Regions from separate parts of the Embleya sp. NPDC025285 genome, predicted to be linked through region 1. Evidence: riboswitches for the same ligand, from Rfam matches in the RefSeq annotation. Region 1 holds a riboswitch; the other holds the start of a gene.
The links. Region 1 has a riboswitch for S-adenosylmethionine ahead of thrC (threonine synthase). Riboswitches for the same ligand answer to the same signal wherever they lie in the genome.
Positions count from the first base shown of each region.

Region 1 (11,261 bases):
CTGCCAGTCGCCGGTGCCGAACTCGTCGTCGATCTCCTTGGCCACCCGCTGCACGGCGGCGGTGTACTCGCGGTACTCCGGGAGGTCGTGCCGCGAGGGGTAGGCGAACGCGACGTGCACCACCCGGCCGAGCCATTCCGGCCGGGTGCGCAGCAGTTCGCGATACGCCAGCAGACCGCGAACGATGTTCTTGGACAGTTCGGTGCGGTCCACCCGGACGATCACCCGGCGATCGCCCACCGCCTCGCGCAGCCCGGCGAGTCGGGTGTCCACGTCGGCGCGGGAGGCGCGCTCGCGCAGGAAGTCGGCGTCCGCGCCCAGGCCGTGCACACCGATCTCGGTCACGTGGCCCGCGTGCGTGACGGTCATCGCGTCCCGGTCCACCACCGCGTCGAGCACGTCCGCGCAGCAGTCCAGGAACGCGAGCGCCCAGCGCCGGGTCAAAAAGCCCGCGTGGTCGGCGCCGAGCACGCCCTCCAGGACGAACCGCGCGATGTCGTCGGGAAGCAGCCGGAAGTAGTCCGGCGGCGCCCACGGGGTGTGCGAGAAGTGCCCGATCCGCAGGTCCGGACGCAGCCGGCGGAGCAGCACCGGCACCAGGGTGAGGTGGTAGTCCTGCACGACCACCTTCGCGCCCTCGGCGGCCTCGTCGGCCAGTGCCTCGGCGAAGGCCTGGTTGTACGCCTCGTAGGAGGCCCACTCCTTGCGAAAGCGCGCGTCGAAGACCGGCTTGGACGGGGTGTCGTAGAGCAGGTGGTGGACGAACCACAGGGTCGAATTCGCTATGGCGTTGTAGGCCCGCGCGAAGGTGCCCGGATCGATGTCCAGCATCCGTACGGCCAGGCCACCGGTGTCGTGACCGGCCAGATCCAGCCGGCCCGAGGGGGCGGCCCGGGTCGCGGTGCGATCGGCCTCGCCCAGCGCCGAGCACACCCACACCGCGCCGGTCCCCTGGCCCGCGGTGGACAGTCCGGACACGAGTCCGCCGCCGCCGCGACTGACGGACAGCGTGCCGTCGTCCTCCAGTGAGAAGGACACGGGACCGCGATTCGAGGCGACCAGGACACCAGCGGGAGGGGGAGCACTCATGCCCCGACCCTAGCCACGCTTCCCGGTGCGCAAACCCGGCCCGATCGCCCCCGCGGCTCGAACGGTGTGGCGAGTATCACGTGCGCTTGTCATTACCGGGAGTAGCGGGGGTGTGCTTTCTCTTGACTCGTCGGGCCGATCCCGCCCGGGTTCGACCGGGGCTCTCCCCGCGGACCCGGTCGTTGGACGGGGTCCGAAAAAGGGCGACGGGGCAAGGGGGAATCGGGAATGGGCAACAATCGTGGCCTGGCCGCGGGCGCCGTGGCCGCCGCGTTGATCCTGGCGAGCGGCGCGACACCCGCGGTCGCCGAGGGCGACGGCGCGTGCAACGACGGCGACGCGTGTCTGTACTACAACTCGAACGCCAAGGGCGCGCGTTTCGACCATCGGTACAACGTGGCCAACTACTCGGGGTACCGGTTCATGCCGTCCCCGGACGGCAGCAGCGGCGCGTGGACGGCGGTCAAGAACAACGCGGCGTCGGTGTGGAACAACGATCCGACGCACATCCTGCGGATCTACTACGGCAGCAACTATCAGGGCCCGGTGCAGGAGATCGGTCCGAAGTCCACGGCCAATCTCGATCCGGCGCTGAAGAACAACAACGCGTCGGGCAGTTGGACCGCGCAGTAGTGCGCCCGCGCCGCGTCCCGGGCCCCGTCCTGGTGGGCGTCGTGCTGGGCGTCGTGTTGTGCGCCGCGTCGGCGGGGTGCACCGCGAGCGGCGAGCGCGCGGACCCGGCGGCGCGGGCGCCCGGCCGCGCCGACCCGTCGCTCCCGCCGCCGGGCGCGGTCCCGCCGGCGGGCGAGGTGGCCCGGCTCGACCTGCCGATCGCGGCCCACCTGCCGACCCCGGAGCAGCGCGCCCGGCAGACCGCGGCCGAACAGGTGCTGATCCGGGCCTGCCTGGGCCGGCTGGGCCTGACGTATCCGACCCCCGCTACGACGGACACCGAACCGGTGCTGCGCTCGCGCACCGAGCGCCGGTACGGGGTGGGCGACCCGGTCGAGGTGGCCGGCTGGGGATTTCGGCCGCCGGGAGTGGCGAAGGCGGGCGACAAGCCGAGCGCACCGGCCCTGGGCCGCGAGCTGGAGGTGGCGCTGTACGGCGCCGCGGCGGCGGACGGGCTGCCGCCGGCGCCGACCGAGGGCAGCGATCGGCCGGGACCGGGCTGCCTGGGAGAGGCGCGGTTCGCCCTCGGCGTCGATCCGGCGCTGGAGCGCGCGGCACTGCCGAGCCGGCTGGATGTGGAGTCGTTCGAGCGCTCGCGCGCGGATCCTCGGGTACGGCAGGTGCTCGCGCTGTGGTCGACGTGCATGCGGGGGAAGGGGTTCGACTACCCCGATCCGTTGGCGGCGGGCGGCGATCCGGCCTGGGACACGCCCGTGCCGAGCGCGCGCGAGATCGCGGCGGCGACCGCGACGGTGGCCTGCCGGGCCGAGCACAACGTCGCGGGCACCTGGTACGCGGTCGACGTGGCGTATCAGCGACAGGCGATCGAGCGTGAGGCCGCGGCGCTGACCCGGGTGCGGGCGGCCCGGGAGAACACCGTGCGCAAGGTCGCGGAGGTGCTCGGCAACTGAGCCCGCCGGCCCCGCCCGGCGATCAGCGCTCGACCAGGCGGGTTCGTGCGCGGTAGGCGGGCACGGTCGCCATCGCCGGCCGCTCCCGGGCCGCGACGTCGTGCGTACGCAGCCGGAAACCGCCCTCGTCCCGCTCGAACTGGGTCAGCGCGGTGCTCAGCTCGACCGGGTGCGCGCCGTTCGGGCCGCGCCGCAGCCGGCGCTCGACGGCCTGGAGTATCTCCGCCGCCATCCGGCCCAGCCCGGCCTCGTCCTGGTGGTTGTGCCGGCGCACCCCCACGTCCACCTGGGCCATCGCGTCCAGGCCGACCAGGCGCAGGGTGTCCACGAGCATCGCGGTCTCGACGCCGTAGCCGCACGGGAAGGGCAGTTGTTCCAGCAACGAGCGGCGGGCCGCGTACTCGCCGCCGAGCGGCTGGACGAAACCGGCGAGTTCCGGCCAGTGCAGGTTGAGCAGCGGACGCGCGACCAACTCGGTCACCCGGCCGCCGCCGGCGGGCACGATCGTGTCGCCGATCTCCAGCGGCCGGTCGTACATCGCCTTGACCAGTTGCACCGAGGTGTCGGTGAGCAGCGGGCCGAGGATTCCGGTGACGAAGTCGGCCGAGAAGTCCTTGAGGTCGGCGTCCACGAACGCGACGATGTCGCCGTCGGTGACCAGGAGCGAGCGCCACAACACCTCGCCTTTGCCGCGCACGGCCGGGATCGCGGGCAGGATGTCGTCGCGGTGCACGACCCGCGCGCCCGCGTCCGCCGCGATCCGGGAGGTGTCGTCGACCGATCCGGAGTCGACCACGACCAGTTCGTCCACCAGCGGCGCGCGCTCGATCAGCTCGGTGCGGACCACCTTGACGATGTCCCCGACGGTCGCCGCCTCGTTCAACGCCGGCAGGACGACGCTGACCCGAGTGTCTCGTTTGGCGTCAAGAAGCTTGTCGACGGGCCAGTCCGCGGCGACGGAGGACCGTCGTCGAAGCCAGGCGCTCACCTCGGGCTGCACGTTCGAAATCCCCTGTCGTCGCCGGTGTTCCGGCCTCGGTCACGGCCACCCTCCATCGTCTCGCGAGGTGGACCGGATGATCGACGCGGCACCGGTTCGGTTACAGTCGTCGTCACCGGTAACGACGATCGCACGTCGTGCCGGACAAACGCGGACCGGCCACCTCGCGAAGGGTGTGTCCACCGCCATAGCAGCTCATCCAGAGGGGCAGAGGGAACGGCCCGTTGAAGCCCCGGCAACCATCCGATCGTCATTCCTCGTGACGCGCTTTCGGCGCGAGCGAGCACCGGCGGATCGGACAGGTGCCAAGTCCGGCCCGTGGAACCCCACGGGTAAAGATGAGGACAGAAAGGCCCTCGCCATGGCGACACCCACCGCCACCCGTTCCACCAGCGCCACCTCCACCTCCACCTCCTTCGGTCCGGCCGTCGCGCTGTCGTGTCGCGAGTGCGGCGAACGCACCGAACTGGGTCCCAAGTACGCCTGCGAGTCCTGTTTCGGCCCGCTCGAGGTGGCCTACGACTTCGGCACCGTCACACGTGAGCAGATCGAGGCCGGCCCGCAGAACATCTGGCGCTACGCGCCGCTCCTGCCGGTGTCCGCGGACGTCGCGTCCCGGCCCAATCTGAACCCCGGTTTCACCAAGCTGGTCCGCGCCGAGAACCTGGGCCGCGAGCTGGGCATCGCGAAGCTGCACGTCAAGGACGACTCGGGCAACCCGACGCACTCCTTCAAGGACCGCGTGGTCGCGATCGCCGTCGAGGCCGCGCGCACGTTCGGCTTCACCACCCTCTCCTGCTCCTCCACCGGCAACCTGGCCGGCGCGGTGGGTGCCGCCGCCGCCCGGGCGGGCCTGCGGAGCTGCGTGTTCATCCCCTCCGACCTGGAGGCCGGCAAGGTCGTCACGGCGGCCGTGTACGGCGGCGAGCTGGTCGCCATCGAGGGCACCTACGACGAGGTCAACCGGTTCTGCTCGGAGCTGATCGGCGACCCGGCCGGTGAGGACTGGGGCTTCGTCAACGTCAACCTGCGGCCGTACTACGGCGAGGGTTCCAAGACGCTCGCGTACGAGATCGCCGAGCAGCTCGGCTGGCGGCTGCCCGAGCAGATCGTCATCCCGATCGCGTCGGGTTCGCAGCTCACCAAGATCGACAAGGGCTTCCGCGAGCTGATCGCGCTGGGGCTGGTCGAGGACGCGCCGTACAAGATCTTCGGCGCGCAGGCCACCGGGTGCTCCCCGGTGGCCGCCGCGTGGAAGGCCGGCCACGACGTGATCCGCCCGGTGCGGCCGGACACGATCGCCAAGTCGCTCGCGATCGGCAACCCGGCCGACGGCCCGTACGTGCTGGACGTGTGCAAGCGCACCGGCGGCGCGGTGGAGGACGTCACCGACGCCGAGGTGGTCGAGGCGATGAAGCTGCTGGCCCGCACCGAGGGCATCTTCGGCGAGACCGCCGGTGGCGTGACCGTCGGCTGCCTGCGCAAGCTGCTCGCGTCCGGCGCGCTGGACCCGGACGCCGAGACGGTCGTGCTCAACACGGGCGACGGCCTCAAGACGTTGGACGCGGTCACGCCGACCACCGGCGCCACCGCGACCATTCGACCCACTCTGGAATCCTTCCGAAAGGCCGGCCTGGCATGAGCGTCTCCGTTCGCATCCCGACGATCCTGCGCACCTACACGGGTGGGGCGGCCGAGGTGTCCGTCGAGGGAAGCACCCTCGCCGAGGTCCTGGACGCCCTGGAAAAGGACCACACCGGAATTCGCGCACGCATCCTCGACGACGAGGGCAAGCTGCGCCGCTTTGTGAATCTGTACGTGAACGACGAGGACGTGCGCTTCGCGGACGGTCTCGCCACCACGATCCCCGACAACGGCAGCGTTTCGATCATCCCGGCGGTCGCCGGCGGTTGCTGACGCGATAGGCGACCTTGTCGATCTTCATCGGCACGGACCACGAAACGGAACCGAGAAATCCGCCGTCCGGAGCACCGGGCGGCGGATTTCCTCTCTCCCCGGCCGACGTGCGTTACACGTGTTTACCCGGGTCCATTTCCCCGCTTTGGCGGCGTTGCGTCGGTAAACCCGTGGTCGAGATCACACCCGATATGTATCGAAAGTCGTTTTCCTGACGTATTGAAATACGGCTTTCCTGGTGATTCACGAAGAATGCGAGCTTTATTCACTCGGGAATTCTCGTCCGATTGACCTGTTGCTCCGGGCATCCGTCCGGATACATTCAGCCGCGGTCGTAGCGGAAGGCCGGGTCCTTCTGGATACGAACCCGGAGCTGCGGCGTGCAGTATCCGTGAAAGGGCCAGTAACAGGGGAGTTAGGAATGGCTCAGGGCGCCGTCAAGTGGTTCAACGCGGAGAAGGGGTACGGCTTCATCGCGGTCGACGGTGGTGCGGACGTTTTCGTCCACTACAGCGCGATCCAGATGGACGGGTACCGGACGCTCGAGGAGGGGCAGCGAGTCGAGTTCGAGATCTCGCAGGGGCAGAAGGGGCCGCAGGCCGACATGGTCCGCGTCACCGCCTGAACCAGGGGGCATCCGCTCCTCTGCTTGAAACGGTCCACACCACGGACTGCACGACACATCGCAGCACAACACTTGTCCCGATCTCTCGTCCGGCCTGTTGTCCGATGGTCGGATCGGATGCGTATCGGGTGTGATCAGCGACCGGGGCCCGGCCTTCCCGCCATGCGGGGGCCGGGCCCCGGTCGTTGTACGTGCGGCCGTGCGGACCCGCGCTTCGTGCGACACGCGCGGGGGTGTGCGCGGACGGGTCGGGACCGGCCGTTGCGCTTGCACTCGGCATGGTCGAGTGCTAATCATTGGCGTTAGCACTCTGGATGTGAGAGTGACAGAAACGGACCGAGCCGGTGAGGCTCGGCACCCGTGAGGGAGGGATCCTCGCGGTGGTCGGGTCGTCCGTCGCGGGCACCTGTGCGGTCCGGCACTCACCCCCGTTCTGGGAGGACTTCACCACATGGCCAAGATCATCGCGTTCAACGAGGAAGCGCGCCGCGGCCTCGAGCGCGGGATGAACCAGCTCGCCGACGCCGTCAAGGTCACGCTGGGCCCCAAGGGCCGCAACGTCGTGCTCGAGAAGAAGTGGGGTGCGCCCACCATCACCAACGATGGTGTGAGCATCGCCAAGGAGATCGAGCTCGAGGACCCGTACGAGAAGATCGGTGCGGAGCTGGTCAAGGAGGTCGCGAAGAAGACGGACGACGTCGCCGGTGACGGCACGACGACCGCGACCGTCCTCGCCCAGGCGCTCGTACGCGAGGGCCTGCGCAACGTGGCCGCCGGCGCGAACCCGATGGCCCTCAAGCGTGGCATCGAGAAGGCCGTCGAGGCCGTCTCCGAGCAGCTTCTCGCGCTTGCCAAGGACGTCGAGACGAAGGAGCAGATCGCCTCCACCGCCTCGATCTCCGCCGCGGACCCCCTGATCGGCGAGATGATCGCCGAGGCCATGGACAAGGTCGGCAAGGAAGGCGTCATCACCGTCGAGGAGAGCAACACCTTCGGTCTCGAGCTCGAGCTCACCGAGGGCATGCGCTTCGACAAGGGCTACATCTCGCCGTACTTCGCGACCGACATGGAGCGCATGGAGGCCGTCCTCGAAGACGCCTACGTGCTCATCGTCAACTCGAAGATCACCTCGGTGAAGGACCTCCTCCCGCTGCTGGAGAAGGTCATGCAGTCGGGTAAGCCGCTCATGATCATCTCCGAGGACGTCGAGGGCGAGGCCCTGGCCACGCTCGTCGTCAACAAGATCCGCGGCACCTTCAAGTCCGTCGCCGTCAAGGCGCCGGGCTTCGGCGACCGTCGCAAGGCCATGCTCGGCGACATCGCCATCCTCACCGGTGGCCAGGTCATCTCCGAGGAGGTCGGCCTCAAGCTCGACACCGCGGGTCTCGAACTCCTCGGCCGCGCCCGCAAGGTCGTCGTCACCAAGGACGAGACGACCATCGTCGACGGTGCCGGTGACTCGGACCAGGTCGCGGGTCGGGTCAACCAGATCCGCGCCGAGATCGAGAACTCGGACTCGGACTACGACCGCGAGAAGCTCCAGGAGCGTCTCGCGAAGCTGGCCGGCGGCGTTGCCGTGATCAAGGCCGGCGCCGCGACCGAGGTCGAGCTCAAGGAGCGCAAGCACCGCATCGAGGACGCGGTGCGCAACGCGAAGGCCGCCGTCGAAGAGGGCATCGTCGCCGGTGGTGGCGTGGCCCTGCTCCAGGCGTCGACCATCGCGTTCGACAAGCTCGAGCTGGACGGCGACGAGGCGACCGGCGCGAACATCGTGCGCCTGGCCGTCGAGGCCCCGCTCAAGCAGATCGCGGTCAACGCCGGCCTCGAGGGCGGCGTGGTTGTGGAGAAGGTGCGCAACCTGACCCCGGGTCACGGCCTCAACGCCGCGACCGGCGAGTACGTGGACCTCATCGCCGAGGGCATCATCGACCCGGCGAAGGTCACCCGTTCCGCGCTGCAGAACGCCGCGTCGATCGCCGCGCTGTTCCTGACCACCGAGGCTGTCATCGCCGACAAGCCGGAGAAGAACCCGGCCCCGGCCGGCGGCGCTCCGGACATGGGCGGCATGGACTTCTGATCCGCTGAGGATCGGTAGACCCGCACGGTCTTGACGCGAGAGGCGGTCCCCTTCGGGGGGCCGCCTCTTTCGCGTTCCCGGGACGGATTGCGGCGGTGTTCGAAGCGTGTTCGCTCGTTCGAGTGGCGGTGGCGACTTACCCTGAAATGGTCTCCGGGCGGCACATAGCGTCGCTCCTGCTACAGCGCGGACCGAGGTGGATGAGGTGGACGACATGACCGCACCCGTGATCGAGGCGAGCGACACCTGGCACCGACTGGTGTCCACGTGGCAGGAGCTGGACGTGCCCGACGGCTGGCGCGCCGAGATCACGGGGGGAAGCATCGTCATGTCGCCACCGCCGGCAAATACGCACAATCTGATTGCGTCCCGCCTCCAGCGGGCGTTGCTTACGGTCACCCCGGAGAACTGTGAGATCTTCCAAACGCTCGGTGTGAGTATCGCGCCGATGTTTCGGCTCTACATCCCGGACGTCGTCGTGATGCCGGTCGACGACATCGGGTTGGATCCCGAACACGACACGGCGCCGACCCCGGCACGGTGCGCCCTCCTCATCGCCGAGATCACCTCCAAGGACAATGCGGACCACGATCGGGTAACCAAGCTCGAGGCCTACGCCCGGGCCCAGGTGCCGCTCTACCTGCTCATCGACCGCTGGGACAAGGAGGGTCCTTCCGTGAAGCTCTTCTCCGCGCCCGACGGCAGGAGATACCACGGGGAACTCCGGGTATCGATCGGCGAGTCGATCACCATCCCCGAGCCTTTCGGAATCGACCTCGATACGTCGCTCTTCGGGGTCTGATTCGACTCGACCGATATTGGCCGGCGTCGGCGGCACCTCGCTCGTAGGCTCGTGGTGCGACTCCGGGAACTACGCGTTCCTTCTGTCTTGGCGTACAAGCGCTTTTGGGGTGCTTGGGGTTCGAATCCCTATCCGGGACCCGTGACCTGCCCGGAGTCGCGTGCCATCGCACCCGGGGAACTGCGTGTTCGTACAGAGCCGTTTCCCATGGGTCGGAAGCGGTCCCAGGTTCGTCCGGGGACCACACACCGGACCCGCGACCTGCCCCGGGTGCCCACGGGGGAGCCTTTCGATGACCGAGATCACCCGCGCCCTGAGCGCCGACAATCCGGCCCGCGCCGAGGCCGCCGCCACCGTCGTCCGCTTCCTGGACGTCGCCGTGGCCGCGACCGGGCGGGCCTCCTTCTACAACACCCGCGACGAGCAGCTCGCCTTGGAGCAGGACGCGCACCGCGCGATGATCGCACTGGACCGGCGGTTGTACGCGGGTCTGGTGTGCTCCCCCGGAGCCACCGACCGCAGCCGGCAGCTCGGCGTGCTGCACCTGCTCGACACGCCCGCGCGCGAGGACGACGGCACCGCCGTGTACGACGCGGTGGCCGCGCTGACCGTGCCGCGCCGACTCAAGCTGTTCGGGCTGCTGGCCGAGCGGCGGGTCAACAACGCGCGGGTGCGCCGGCTGATCCTGCGCAGCGTCCTGGGCTCCGGCTCACTGGAGTTGTGGTCGGTGCGCTACCGGGACAAGCTCGCCGGCGCCCTGCGGCACGCGTGGGGTCTTCGGCTGAGCGGCATCCTGCGCTCGATCCTGACCAAGCAGCTCGCCGGCGCGGAACTCGACCCGAAGGAACTGCGCATCCTAGCCCGCGAGCTCGACCGCTGGGCGCCCGACCCGGCCGACGCCGCCGTCACGCGCGAGTGCGTCGCGTTCGTGCTCGGCGCCGACGGCCCGTACACGCTGCCGCTCCCGGTCGCGTATCGAGCCGCCCGCACCGACCTGGACGCGGGCGCGGCACTGCCGCTGGAGACGCTCGAAGGGCTGCGCGGCCGATTCCACCCGGACGAGAAGCCCGCGCGCGTCCTGGCGCTGACCGCCGATCGGCTGACCGTCGGCCAGCGGCTCGCCGGACAGCGGCAGGCCGAGCGCGCGGGCGTCGAGGTCGAGGTCGACCTCGACCGCTACGACGCGGTCCGGCTCTACCTCTACGCGTTCGCGACCGGGATGACCGACGAGGTCGCCGCGGCGCTGGATCGGCGGGCCGCGGCCGGTGCCGCCGGGCTCGACCTGGCCGGCCGTCGGATCGCCCTGGTCCTGGACGGGTCCGCCTCGATGCGCGGTGGCGCCGATCAGCCGCTGCGGCCGATCGCCACGGTGCTCGCGCTGCGCGACGCGCTGCGGGCGGCGGCGGGCGAGTGCCACGACGTGTGGATCGGCGGCGCCCCGGACGGCCGACTGGTGCGACCCACCGGCGCCACGGCGGCGGCCGAGGCCCTGGTCGCCGCGCTGCGCACCGGCGCCGAGCTGATCGTGGTGATCGGCGACGGCTACGAGAACGCGCCCGCCGGGCGGTTCGCACAGGTGCTCGACGCCGCGCACACCCTCGGCGTCGCGGTGCCGGTGGTCCAGCTCTCGCCCGTGCTCGCGGCCGAGGCGGGCGGCCTGCGCGGCTACGCGCCGAACCTGCCCACGGCCCCCGTCCATCGTCCCGAGGTTCTCGAACTCGCTTGGTGCCGGCTGATGTTGGCCGCCGACCCGGCCGCCGCCGTACCCGCCCTGCTGCGCCTGGCCCACCTGGAGGTGACCGGATGAACACCCTCGCCCACGACGCGCTGCCGATCGGCGACCTGCTGACCGGCTGCACCCTGGGTCGGGTGCAGAGCGTCGGCCGGATGCAGGTGTTGCCGCTGCTCGGCGACACCTGCGACGCGCCCGCAGTGACGCTCCCGACCGATCTGTGGATCGGCACGAGTGGCTACGGCACGCTCACCTTCGTCAACCACACGCCGAACGTCGCGCTGGTCCCGTGCCACCTCGCGGTGATCGTCGAGCAGAGCGCGCAGGACCACGCGATGCCACGCGCCGCCATGGTCGAGCCCTCGGATCGGCTCGCCTTCGACGCGGCGATGTGCGTCCAGCAGACCCAGCCCGGGCTGATCCCCGAGGCGCCGCG
Region 1 covers NZ_JBVHLU010000134.1:2,835-14,095, forward strand. The annotation lists gene ACZ4FV_RS46435 (alpha,alpha-trehalose-phosphate synthase (UDP-forming)) at 1-1,089, opposite strand, end outside; gene ACZ4FV_RS46440 (peptidase inhibitor family I36 protein) at 1,318-1,722, shown strand; gene ACZ4FV_RS46445 (hypothetical protein) at 1,707-2,672, shown strand; gene ACZ4FV_RS46450 (glucosyl-3-phosphoglycerate synthase) at 2,695-3,672, opposite strand; SAM riboswitch class I at 3,865-4,017, shown strand; gene thrC (threonine synthase) at 4,034-5,314, shown strand; gene ACZ4FV_RS46460 (ubiquitin-like small modifier protein 1) at 5,311-5,589, shown strand; gene ACZ4FV_RS46465 (cold-shock protein) at 6,011-6,214, shown strand; gene groL (chaperonin GroEL) at 6,666-8,291, shown strand; gene ACZ4FV_RS46475 (Uma2 family endonuclease) at 8,506-9,093, shown strand; gene ACZ4FV_RS46480 (hypothetical protein) at 9,386-10,900, shown strand; gene ACZ4FV_RS46485 (ARPP-1 family domain-containing protein) at 10,897-11,261, shown strand, end outside.

Region 2 (11,261 bases), on a different contig from region 1:
CCCCATCGACCGTGTAGCTCCACAACGCCCCACGCTCCACGATCTCCCGCACCGCCCCCGCAAAGCGGTCCAGGTGCTCGACGGGCGTGCCCAAGCCGAAGCTGACCCGGATCGCGTTGAGGTTCTGCTCACCCTCGGGCGCGTCCGGAGACCCGCACTCGCTCGGCTGGTCGGCCCGCCCGCCCAACAGGTGCCGCACCAGCGGATGAGCGCAGAACAGCCCGTCCCGCACACCGATCCCGTACTCCGCCGACAACACCGCCGCGAACCGCGAGCTGTTCCACCCCTCGACCACGAACGAGAGCACCCCCACCCGGGCCGACTCCGGCCCGAACAGCTCCAGCGTCCGCACCGCCGGAATCTGCGCCAGCTGCGCCCGAAGGCGCGCGAGCAGCGCCTCCTCGCGGGCGACCAGCGCCGCCGGCCCCGCCTCGGTGATCGCCCGACACGCGGACGCCAACGCGTAGGCGCCGATCACATTCGGCGATCCCGCCTCGTGCCGGGCCGCACCGCGCTGCCACTCCACGTGGTCCCGACTGACCGCCTTGCTCGCCCCGCCACCGGCCAGGTACGGCTCGGCCGCGTCCAGCCAGTCGCCCCGCCCGGCCAACACGCCGGAGCCGAACGGCGCGTACAGCTTGTGCGCCGACAGCGCGATCCAGTCCACGTCCAGGTCGGCCACCGACACCGGGTGGTGCGGCGCCAGTTGCGCGGCGTCCAGCACGATCCGCGCGCCGTGCCGGTGCGCGACCTCGGCCAGTTCGGCGACCGGGAAGAGCTCACCGGTCACGTTCGAGGCACCGGTCACGCACACCAGTCGGGGCCCGTCGCCGGACCCGGCGAGCGCCGCCTCCAGCGTCGCGACGGCCTGCGCCGGCGAGGACGGCGCGGCCAACTGGGTCACCCCGGCGTGCCGGCGCCACGGCAGCAGCGCGGCGTGGTGCTCGGTCTCGAAGACGAACACCCGCGTGCCGCGCGGCAGTACCGACGCGAGCAGGTTGAGCGAGTCGGTGGTCCCGCGGGTGAACAGCAGTGTGTCGTCGGCCCGCAGCCCCAGGAAGCTCGCGACCGTGGCCCGGCTCTGCTCGTACAGGTCGGTGGACAACTGGGACAGGTAGCCGGCACCGCGGTGCACGCTGCCGTAGTAGGGCAGGTATGTGGACACGTCGTCCCACACCCGCTGAAGACACGGCGCACTCGCCCCGTAGTCGAGCGCGGCGTACTCGACCTCGCCACCGGTCACCAGCGGAACGAGCACGTCCCGCCCGACCACGGGCAGCGGCGCGGCGATCGCGACGTCACAGTCGAAGGCGGCGGAGGAGGCGGAGGCGGAAGCGGTGTCGACGGTCATGGCGAAACTCCTCGGCAGGCACGGAACACCGAGGCGAATGTCGCTGAATCGACATTGAAACGCACCGGGTGATCCGCTGGTGAAATGTGGTCTCGGAAAAGCGACGCGCGACGACTCAGCGCGTACGGATCAGGGCGATTAGCCCGTTTCGAGAAAGAGATTTCACGCCATCACATGCTCCCCAGGTACAGGACCCCCGGGTCACATGGAGCAATTGCCTGCCGTCATGCAAGGGGTCCGCGCTTGCCGGGGCGCCTTACGACGCCCGGCCGTGTCATCACCCGGGGCACCCCACCGCGGAGCGAGGGTTGCCGGACAGCAAGCCGGGGCTTTCCACTGTCACTCGTGACCTGCGCAGAATTATTACCAGACGGAGCGCCCCGCGCAACGACGGCCCCACCATTCCCACATCCTGGACGGCACGACGCCGGGCGGGTCGGCCACGACCACGCCCGGCGTACGGTCTCCCGCCCGGACCCGCTATCCCCGCGCGAACGACCGGGTCGTGGCCACCCAACGATCCAGCGCGGCCTGCGCCGCGCCCGAGTCGATCGCCTCGGCGGCCCGATCGATCCCGGCCGCCAACTGCTGGGTCAACGATCCCTCTCCCGGGCCCAACGCGGCCAGCGCCGCCGCCGAGTTCAACAACACCGCGTCGCGCACCGCGCCCTGCTCGCCCGCGAACAACTTCCGGGCCACCTCGGCGTTGAACGCCGCGTCGCCGCCGCGCAACGACTCGATCCCGTTCAGCGGGATGCCCAGGTCCCGCGGGTCCACCCGGTCCTCGCGCACGTCGCCGTCCCGCACGATCCACACCTGCGACGTGGTCGTGACGGTCAACTCGTCCAGCCCGTCGTCACCCCGGAACACCAGCGCGGTCGCACCCCGATCGGCCAGCACACCGGCCACGATCGGCGCCATCCGCAGATCCGCGACCCCGACCGCGTGGAACCGCACACGAGCCGGATTGGTCAACGGCCCCAGGAAGTTGAACGTGGTCGGCACCCCCAGCTCGCGCCGCGCCTGCGCGGCGTGCCGCAGCGACGGGTGGAAGCGCTGGGCGAAGCACAGCGTGATGCCCGCCTCCTCGGCCGTCCGGGCCACCTGCTCCGGGGTCAGGTCCAGCACCACACCGAGCGCCTCGAGCACGTCGGCGGCACCGCTGGACGAGGACGCCGCCCGATTGCCGTGCTTGACCACGGTCTCGCCCGTGCCCGCGACCACGATCGCGGACATCGTCGAGATGTTCACCGTCCGCGCGAGGTCGCCACCGGTGCCGACGATGTCGACCGTACGGCCGGGCACCTCGATCGTCGACGCGTGCGCGTACATCGCCCGCACCAGACCCGAGACCTCGTCCACGGTCTCGCCCTTGGCCCGCAGCGCGATCACGAACCCGGCCACCTGCACCGGCGTCGCCTCGCCGGTCATGATGTGGTCCATCGCCCACGCGGTCGCGTCGGCCGGCAGGTCGTCGCCGCGCATGAGCGTCGCCAGGAGGTCCCGCCAGGAACGGGCCGCCGGGTTGCCGCCGCTCTTGTTCGTAGAGGCCGAGGCGCCCATGGTCCGCTCCCGCTGTGTCATCGGATGAGTCCGCGACAGCGTACCCACCGCGCCCGTCGCGGCCGGGTGGTTATCCGGGATGCGGTCAGGCCGGCTGGCGTCCGGCGATCCGACCCCGGATCAGGTCGGCCGCCGCGTCCGCGAGCGTGCGCGGATCCAGCGGGTGGGCGACCACCGCGTCCGCCCGGCACCACGTGGCCAGCCACGCGTCCTGCGGACGGCCGACCAGGGTCAGCACCGGCGGGCAGTTGTAGATCTCGTCCTTGAGCTGACGACACACACCCATGCCACCGGCCGGGGCGGTCTCCCCGTCCAGGATCACCAGATCGATGCCGCCCTTGTCCATCGCCTCGATCACGGCGGGCTCGGTGGCGCACTCCAGGTATTCCACGAACGGCACGTCGACGGCGGGCCTGCGCCCGAGCGCGAGGGTGACCTTCCGTCGGGTGTTGCGGTCGTCGCTGTACACGAGGACGGTCATGGTCTCGCCGCGCGTCATGTCCACCTGCCTGTGTCTGGGCTGCGTGTGTTCAGGGCTGCATATGTTCAGGCTGCGCATGTTCGGTACGGGCAACACTCGGATCGACCCGGATGTTAGCGCTTTTCGGCACGAAAATGTGTGCCTCGTCACGCGCTCGTCCCGCTCCCGGCCGGCCACGGTCCGGCCCGGGCGACACCGACCGCACCCCCGACGCGCCCCGAATCACCCGCGCGCGAGCACCTCGTAGCCCTCGGCGTCGCCGCCCAGGCGCTGGGCCAGCCCGGCCATCCGGGTCCGCTCCCGGGCCGGCTCCAGGCCGGTGATCACCTGCTGCCGGGAGATCAGCACCCGCAGCGGCCGCTCGTCGGGGGCCGGCGCCACCACCCGCCAGCCGTCCGGCGTCAGGATCCGGGCCGCCTCGTCGGCCGCCGCCAGATCCGGCAGCGTCAGCACGTGCCGCATCACGAACCGTCCGGTCTCCACCGCGACTCCGTCCGCCCGCATCTGCGCGACCACCGCCGAATCGGCGCGCGAGGGGTCGAAGCAGGACCCGACCACCACGAGCGTGCCGTCGTCGACGAGCACGGGATCGGGTTCCGGTCGCCGCCGGCGCAGGAAACGTTCCAGGATCATGCCGCGACGCTACTCGGCCGCGTCGGCCAACCTCGGCTCGGGCCCGCGGGCCACCCGGACGGCCGAGTCGGCCTCCTCCGTTCGGGCAGAGTCACCCGGAAGAGTGCTCTTCGACACGGGTTTTCCGGCGTCGTCCAAGCCCTGCTCCACACCGCCGCCGGCCTCGGCCGCCTCGCGCGCCAACCGCTCCTCGCGCGCCTTGCGGCCGGCCTCGATCAGTTCGAGTCGATCCAGCCGGCGGTCCTCCCGGACCGCCTCGCGCTCCGACGCCCGGGCCCACTGCACGAACAACACCAAGAAGACGAGCAGTCCGATGATGTCGCCGCTGCCCCACAGGATTCCGCCCGCCGTGCCCTGGTCCGAGAGCGGACTGGCGCCCCAGTCGCGACCGAGGTCGTTGTACCAGTCACCGGCGAGCACGTTGGACGAACTCATGATCGCGATACCCAGCCACGCGTGGAACGGCAGCGTCGCGAACACCGCGAGCAGCCGCATCGGATAACTCGCGCGCGGCATCGGGTCCAGACCCAGCAGCGGCCAGAACCACATGCAGCCGATGATCACGAAATGCACGTGATTCATGTCGTGCATGAAGGTGTTCCGCAACGTCAGCTCGTACCAAGGGGTGAAGTACAGGGCGAACGGGTTGAGCACGAAGATGAACCCGGCGAAGGCCGGGAAGGTGACCACCTTCGCGTATCTGCTGTGCAGCAGCGCGTTGAGTCGATTACGCCACTTGGTCGGCAGGGTACGCAGCGCGAGTGTGATCGGCGCTCCGAGCGCCAGGAAGATCGGCGTGATCATCGCCAGCACCATGTGCTGAACCATGTGCACACTCAGCAACACGGTGTCGTACGCGGCCAACGCGGACTCGGTCGCGAGCAGGAACGTGCCCAGCCCCAGTCCCAGGAAGGAGAAGCTCCGCCACCGCGACCACGAGTCCCCACGGGCCCTGAGCTTGTGCACCCCGTACAGATAGAGGCCGCCGAAGAGCATCGCGACCAGGATCGGGATCGGCTCGAACACCCACCCGGTCAGGAGCCGAATGGGGGTCAGTTCCGGCGGTACGTTCCCAGGGGTCGCGTGCGCCAGAAACACCCCGGCGTCGCCTGCAGAGCCACTCACGGAACCAGAGCCTAACCCGGACACGTTGTACAAAGGTTGCCCCCCGAAGTGTGGGCAGATCCGGCGACCGCAATAATGGCCGCCGTGGCGACAGCAACTTCACTAGAAACCGGGCCCCCCTCACACGGGACACACGGGACGCTCAACCGTCCCAACTTGGTCAGCATCGGCACGATCGTCTGGTTGGCGTCCGAGCTGATGTTCTTCGCGGCCTTGTTCGCGATGTATTTCACGATCCGCTCCGTCACCGGCGCGGACGCTTGGCGTGAGCACGCCAGTGAGCTGAACATCCCGTTCTCGACGGGCAACACGACGATCCTCGTGCTGTCCTCGCTCACCTGCCAGCTCGGCGTCTTCGCGGCCGAACGCGGTGACGTCAAGAAGCTCAGAATGTGGTTCGTCATCACCTTCGTGATGGGCGCCGTCTTCGTCGGCGGCCAGGTGATGGAGTACACGGAGCTGGTCAAGGAGGGCACGACTCTCTCGTCGTCGGCTTACGGTTCGGTCTTCTACCTGACCACCGGCTTCCACGGCATGCACGTGACAGGCGGTCTGATCGCCTTCCTGCTGATCCTCGGACGCACCTACGCGGCCCGACGGTTCACGCACGAGCAGGCCACGGCCGCAATCGTCGTCTCGTACTACTGGCATTTCGTCGACGTGGTCTGGATCGGTCTGTTCTTCACGATCTACGTCATCAGGTAGACGTCCCGACACTTACTACGCAGACGACATTGGACCGGGGTTTTCCGTGAAAAAGCTCTCCGCGCGGCGACGCCACCCCTTGGCGGCGATCGTCGTACTCATCTTCGCGCTCGCGGCCACGGGGGGTCTGTACGCCGCGTTCGCGCCTGCCAAGAAGGCGGAGGCCGACGATTCCGCCTCCATCGCCGTCGAGGCGGGCAAGAAGCTCTACCTGAGCGGATGTTCGACCTGCCATGGGCTCGACGCCCAGGGTTCCACCGACGGTCCGTCCCTGATCGGCGTCGGCGCGGCCGCCGTCGACTTCCAGGTGGCGACCGGCCGGATGCCGCTTCAGCAGCCCGGCGCCCAGGCGCCGCGCAAGCCCGAGGTCTACACCCAGGCGCAGATCGACCAGCTCTCCGCGTACGTGGCCTCCCTCGGCGTCGGACCCAAGGTCCCGACGGCGAACATGTACGCGCCCGACGGCGACATCGTCAACGGCGCCGAGCTGTTCCGCACGAACTGCTCGCAGTGCCACAACTTCTCCGGTGAGGGCGGCGCCCTGACCGAGGGCAAGTTCGCGCCGCCGCTGAAGAACGTGGACCCGAAGCACATGTACGAGGCCATGCTCACCGGCCCGCAGAACATGCCTTCGTTCCCGGACAGCACGATGCCCGAGCAGCAGAAGAAGGACATCGTCACGTACGTCAACGAGACGACCAAGAAGGAGCCGAACCCCGGCGGCCTGGGTCTCGGCCGGCTCGGCCCGGTCTCCGAAGGTCTGTTCGGCTGGATCATCGCGCTCGGTCTGCTCATCGGATGTGCGATCTGGATTGCCGCCCGGACCCCCAAGGCCAGGACCAAATGAGTAGCCAGGACAAGTCTGAAGTGCCTGAAGAGCACCTGCCCGAGGTCCACGCCTCGGCACATGTTCCGGCGGAAGGCGACCCGTTCGCCGACCCCGGCCTGCCGGCCCACGAGCCGCGCGTCACCGACATCGACGAGCGGGCCGCCAAGCGCGCCGAGCGTCAGGTCGCGTTCCTCTTCGTGATCTCGATGTTGTCCACGATCGGTTTCATCTGGGCGTACGTCGGCATCGACAAGTACCGCATCATCGACATCTTCTTCTTCGGGAAGATCGGTGCCCAGAACCTCGCGCTCGGCGGCTTCCTCGGCCTCGCGCTGTTCTGCATCGGCGCCGGCGCGATCCACTGGGCGCGCACGTTGATGACGGACGAGGAGATCGTCCAGGAGCGGCACGAGTTCACCTCGGACCCGGAGACCCGCGAATACGCGATCCGGGAGTTCACCCAGGGTGCCGCGGACTCGGTGATCGGTCGCCGCCCGCTGATCCGGCGCACGATGATCGGCGCGATGGCCCTGGTGCCGCTGTCCGGCGTCGTGCTGCTGCGCGACCTCGGTCCGCTGCCGGGCACCAAGCTGCGGCACACCGACTGGAAGCCGGGCGTCGAGCTGATCAACGAGGCGACCGGCCTGCCGATCAAGCCGGACGACATCGTCAAGGGCTCGCTGACCATGGTGCTGCCCGACGGCCTGGTCGAGAAGTACGGCCCGGCCGGCGAGAAGGAAGAGCTCTCGCACGGCTGGCTGGAGAAGGCGGGCATGTCCGCGGTCCTGGTGGTCCGGCTGGAGCCGGAGGACATCAAGTCCAAGAAGGAACTGGACTGGGGCTACGAGGGCATCGTGGCGTACTCGAAGATCTGCACCCACGTGGGTTGCCCGATCGGCCTGTACGAGCAGCAGACGCACCACCTGCTGTGCCCGTGTCACCAGTCCACCTTCGACCTGGCGGACGACGGCAAGGTCGTGTTCGGTCCGGCCGCGCGCTCGCTGCCGCAGTTGAAGATCCATGTGAACGAGGCGGGTAACCTCGCCGCGACGCAGGACTTCGCCGAACCGGTCGGCGCGAGCTTCTGGGAGCGTGGCTGATGTCGAGCGAACAACCCAAGGGCGGGGCGAACAAGAGCACCCCGATCCCGAACAACGCGGCCGTTCGCGCGGCCGACGCCCTGGACAGCCGGCTGGGCATCTACGGCGCGGCGAAGAAGAACCTGCGCAAGGTCTTTCCGGACCACTGGTCCTTCATGCTCGGTGAAGTGGCGCTGTACAGCTTCATCGTGCTGCTGCTGACCGGTGTCTTCCTGACGCTGTTCTTCAAGCCGAGCATGCAGGAGGTCGTCTACGACGGCTCCTACGTGCCGCTCCAGGGCATTCACATGTCCCAGGCGTACGCCTCGACGCTGGACATCAGCTTCGACATCCGCGGTGGTCTGGCGATGCGTCAGATCCACCACTGGGCCGCGCTGATCTTCGTGTCGTCGCTGTTCGTGCACATGTTCCGGATCTTCTTCACCGGGGCGTTCCGCAAGCCGCGCGAAATAAACTGGCTGTTCGGCTTCCTGCTGCTGATCCTGGCCATGGTCAACGGCTTCACCGGCTACTCGCTCCCGGACGACCTGCTCTCCGGTACGGGTCTGCGGATCGCCGAGGGTGTGGTCCTGGCCATCCCGCTGGTCGGCACGTACGTGCAGTTCTTCCTGTTCGGCGGGGAGTTCCCGGGCGAGGACATCGTGCCCCGCCTGTTCACCATCCACGTGCTGCTGATCCCGGCGATCATGGTCGGCCTGGTGACCGTGCACCTGATCCTGGTCTTCTACCAGAAGCACACCCAGTTCCCCGGCCCGGGCAAGACCGAGAAGAACGTGGTCGGCCTGCCGCTGCTGCCGGTCTACGCGGCCAAGGCCGGTGGCTTCTTCTTCATCGTGTTCGGCATCACCGCCGCCCTCGGCGGCATGGTGCAGATCAACCCGATCTGGGCCTACGGTCCATACAACCCGGGTCAGATCACGGCGGGCTCCCAACCGGACTGGTACATCGGGTTCCTCGAGGGATCCCTGCGCATCATGCCGAACTGGGAATGGAACATCTGGGGCCACACGCTCAGCTTCAACGTGCTGATCCCGTCCCTGGTCCTGCCCGGCGTGCTGTTCACGTTCCTGGCGATGTACCCGTGGATCGAAGGCTGGATCACCGGCGACAAGCGTGAGCACCACCTGCTCGACCGCCCGCGCAACATGCCGGTGCGCACCGGCCTGGGCGTCGCCTGGATCATCTGCTACGGCGTGTTGTGGGTCTGTGGTGGCAACGACATCATCGCCACCCACTTCCACATGTCGATCAACACGATCACCTGGATCGGCCGCGTCGCGTTCTTCGTCGCGCCCGTGCTGGCCTACCTGGCCACGGTGCGCATCTGCAAGGGTCTGCAACGGCGCGACCGGGACAAGGTCCTGCACGGTCGCGAGACCGGTGTGATCAAGAAGCTCCCGCACGGCGAGTTCGTGGAGATCCACGAGCCGCTGGACGCCGGGGTGCGGCACACCCTCACCGCGCACGAGCAGCCCAAGCCGTACCAGCTCGAGCCGGCCGAGGACGAGAACGGTGTGGCCCGCAAGGTCAAGCGTTCGCAGAAGCTGCGCTCGAGGATGTCGCACTGGTACTTCGCCGAGCCGATCGAGAAGCCGACGGCCGAGGAGTACAAGGAACTGACCAGCGGACACGGTCACCACTGACGCGACCGGGGCCGGGCTGCTGACGCCACATCGGCACGACCCGTAGGACGCGCAGGAACGACGAAGGGCCCCACCGGATCTTCCCGGTGGGGCCCTTCGCGTCGCGCCCCGCAGGCGGCCGTACAGCGCCTTCACGGGAGCGCCGGGCGGCGGGCCCGGAGTTGCCGGACGGCCCGTCAGAGCCGGCGGGTGGTGGCCGGGCCGGTCGTGCTGTGGGTCAGCCACTGCGACCAGTCCAGGTTCCACTCGCCGTAGCCGTTGCCGATCGGCTCCATGCTCTTGGCGTCGCCCGTGTTCACCACGGTGACCACGTCGCCGACCTTGACCTGGTCGTAGAACCACTTGGCGTCCTCGTCGCTCATCCCGACGCAGCCGTGGCTCACGTTCTCCCGGCCCTGCGAGCTCACCGACCACGGGGCCGCGTGCACGAACTCGCCGCTCCAGGTGACCCGGGTGGCCCAGTAGACGTCCAGCCGGTAGCCGTCGCTGCTGTCCGCGGAGATGCCCACCGTGGTGCCGTCCATCAGCACGTGCGGCGCCTTGCCGAGCACCACCTTGATGCCCGACCGGGTGGTGAAGCCGGGTTTGCCGGTGGTCACCGGCATCGTCTTGATGTCGACGCCGTTGCGCTCGAGGGTCAGCGTGTGCGCCGCGGAGTCCACGGTGGCGACCACGGCGTCGCCGACCTCGAAGTCGACCACCTTGCCGGGGCCGCCGTAGACGCCGTTCCCGAAGTCGACGCCGAGCAGACTGGTGGCCACCGAGACCCTGGTGTTCACCGGCCAGTAGTCCTTGGGCCGATAGCGCACGGTCGTGTCGTCCACCCAGCCCCACGCGCCCTCGACCGGCGTGGACGCGGATACCTGGAGTCGCCGCTCCACCTCGGCACGCCGCGCCGGGTCGGTGACCGGCCGCTCCAGGGTGACCGTGATCGGCATGCCCACGCCCACCTTCGAGTCGGCCTCCGGCAGCACCGACTCCACGTGCGTCTCGGCGTCCGGCGTGAGCGTGGTGAACGACTCGGTCCGGGTCGAGGTCAGCCCGTACACGTCGACGGCGGACGCGGTCAGCGTGTACCTGCTGCCGTAGGCCAGCGGTTCGGAGTTGGACCACGTCGTGTCGCCGGCCGCGTTGCCGCCCGGCACCGGCTTGCCGTCCGGGCCCACCAGGCTCACCGCGTACAGCCGCCCGTCGCCGGCGGTGACGGTGATCGGCCGGCCCGGCTGGGCGGGACGATCGGTGCGCACGTCCACCGCGAGGCGGGCGACGCTCTCGGCGGGTCGGTCGATCTCGGCGGTGCGCTGCTTCTCCCACGTCCCGCATCCGGCCACGAACACGAGTGGCAGCGCCGACGCGAGGGCCCAGCCGAGCCGGCGGACGCGAACAGCTCTGTCCCGATTCACTCATGACCTCCAGCCGTACCGGCCGATCACCGTACATCCGTGCTCGCCGAGCGCGGATGGCGCGGAGTTTGGTGCATCGAGAGTGGCCGGGAACGACCCACTTCATTCAGATAAAACGACAAACCGCCCGATCGCCTGACACCGGCCGCCGGCCGGGTCGCGCGATCGGGCGGTTCGCCCTACCGTGTGGGACTTGCTACGCCGCCGGGGTCCCGGCCGCGCCACCGCCGGTGAGCGCGCTGCCCTTGAGCCAGGTCGCCCAGTCGACGCTCCAGCCGCCGAGCCCGTTGCCGGCCTTGACCGTCTTGTCGGTGCTGTTGAGGATCTCCACCGGGTCCCCCTGGGTGACCAGGTCGAAGAACTTCTTGGCGTTGGAGGCGCTCAGCCCGATGCACCCGTGGCTGTCGTTCTGCCGGCCGAACTTGCCC
Region 2 covers NZ_JBVHLU010000054.1:8,499-19,759, reverse strand. The annotation lists gene ACZ4FV_RS30660 (aminotransferase class V-fold PLP-dependent enzyme) at 1-1,351, opposite strand, end outside; SAM riboswitch class IV at 1,586-1,702, opposite strand; gene trpD (anthranilate phosphoribosyltransferase) at 1,832-2,935, opposite strand; gene ACZ4FV_RS30650 (response regulator) at 3,000-3,413, opposite strand; gene ACZ4FV_RS30645 (hypothetical protein) at 3,618-4,028, opposite strand; gene ACZ4FV_RS30640 (cytochrome c oxidase assembly protein) at 4,038-5,153, opposite strand; gene ctaE (aa3-type cytochrome oxidase subunit III) at 5,229-5,858, shown strand; gene qcrC (cytochrome bc1 complex diheme cytochrome c subunit) at 5,905-6,705, shown strand; gene qcrA (cytochrome bc1 complex Rieske iron-sulfur subunit) at 6,702-7,787, shown strand; gene qcrB (cytochrome bc1 complex cytochrome b subunit) at 7,787-9,430, shown strand; gene ACZ4FV_RS30615 (L,D-transpeptidase) at 9,607-10,833, opposite strand; gene ACZ4FV_RS30610 (L,D-transpeptidase) at 11,030-11,261, opposite strand, start outside.
Region 2: linked by a shared signal. The riboswitch ahead of ACZ4FV_RS30660 (aminotransferase class V-fold PLP-dependent enzyme) and the one ahead of thrC (threonine synthase) in region 1 are both predicted to bind S-adenosylmethionine.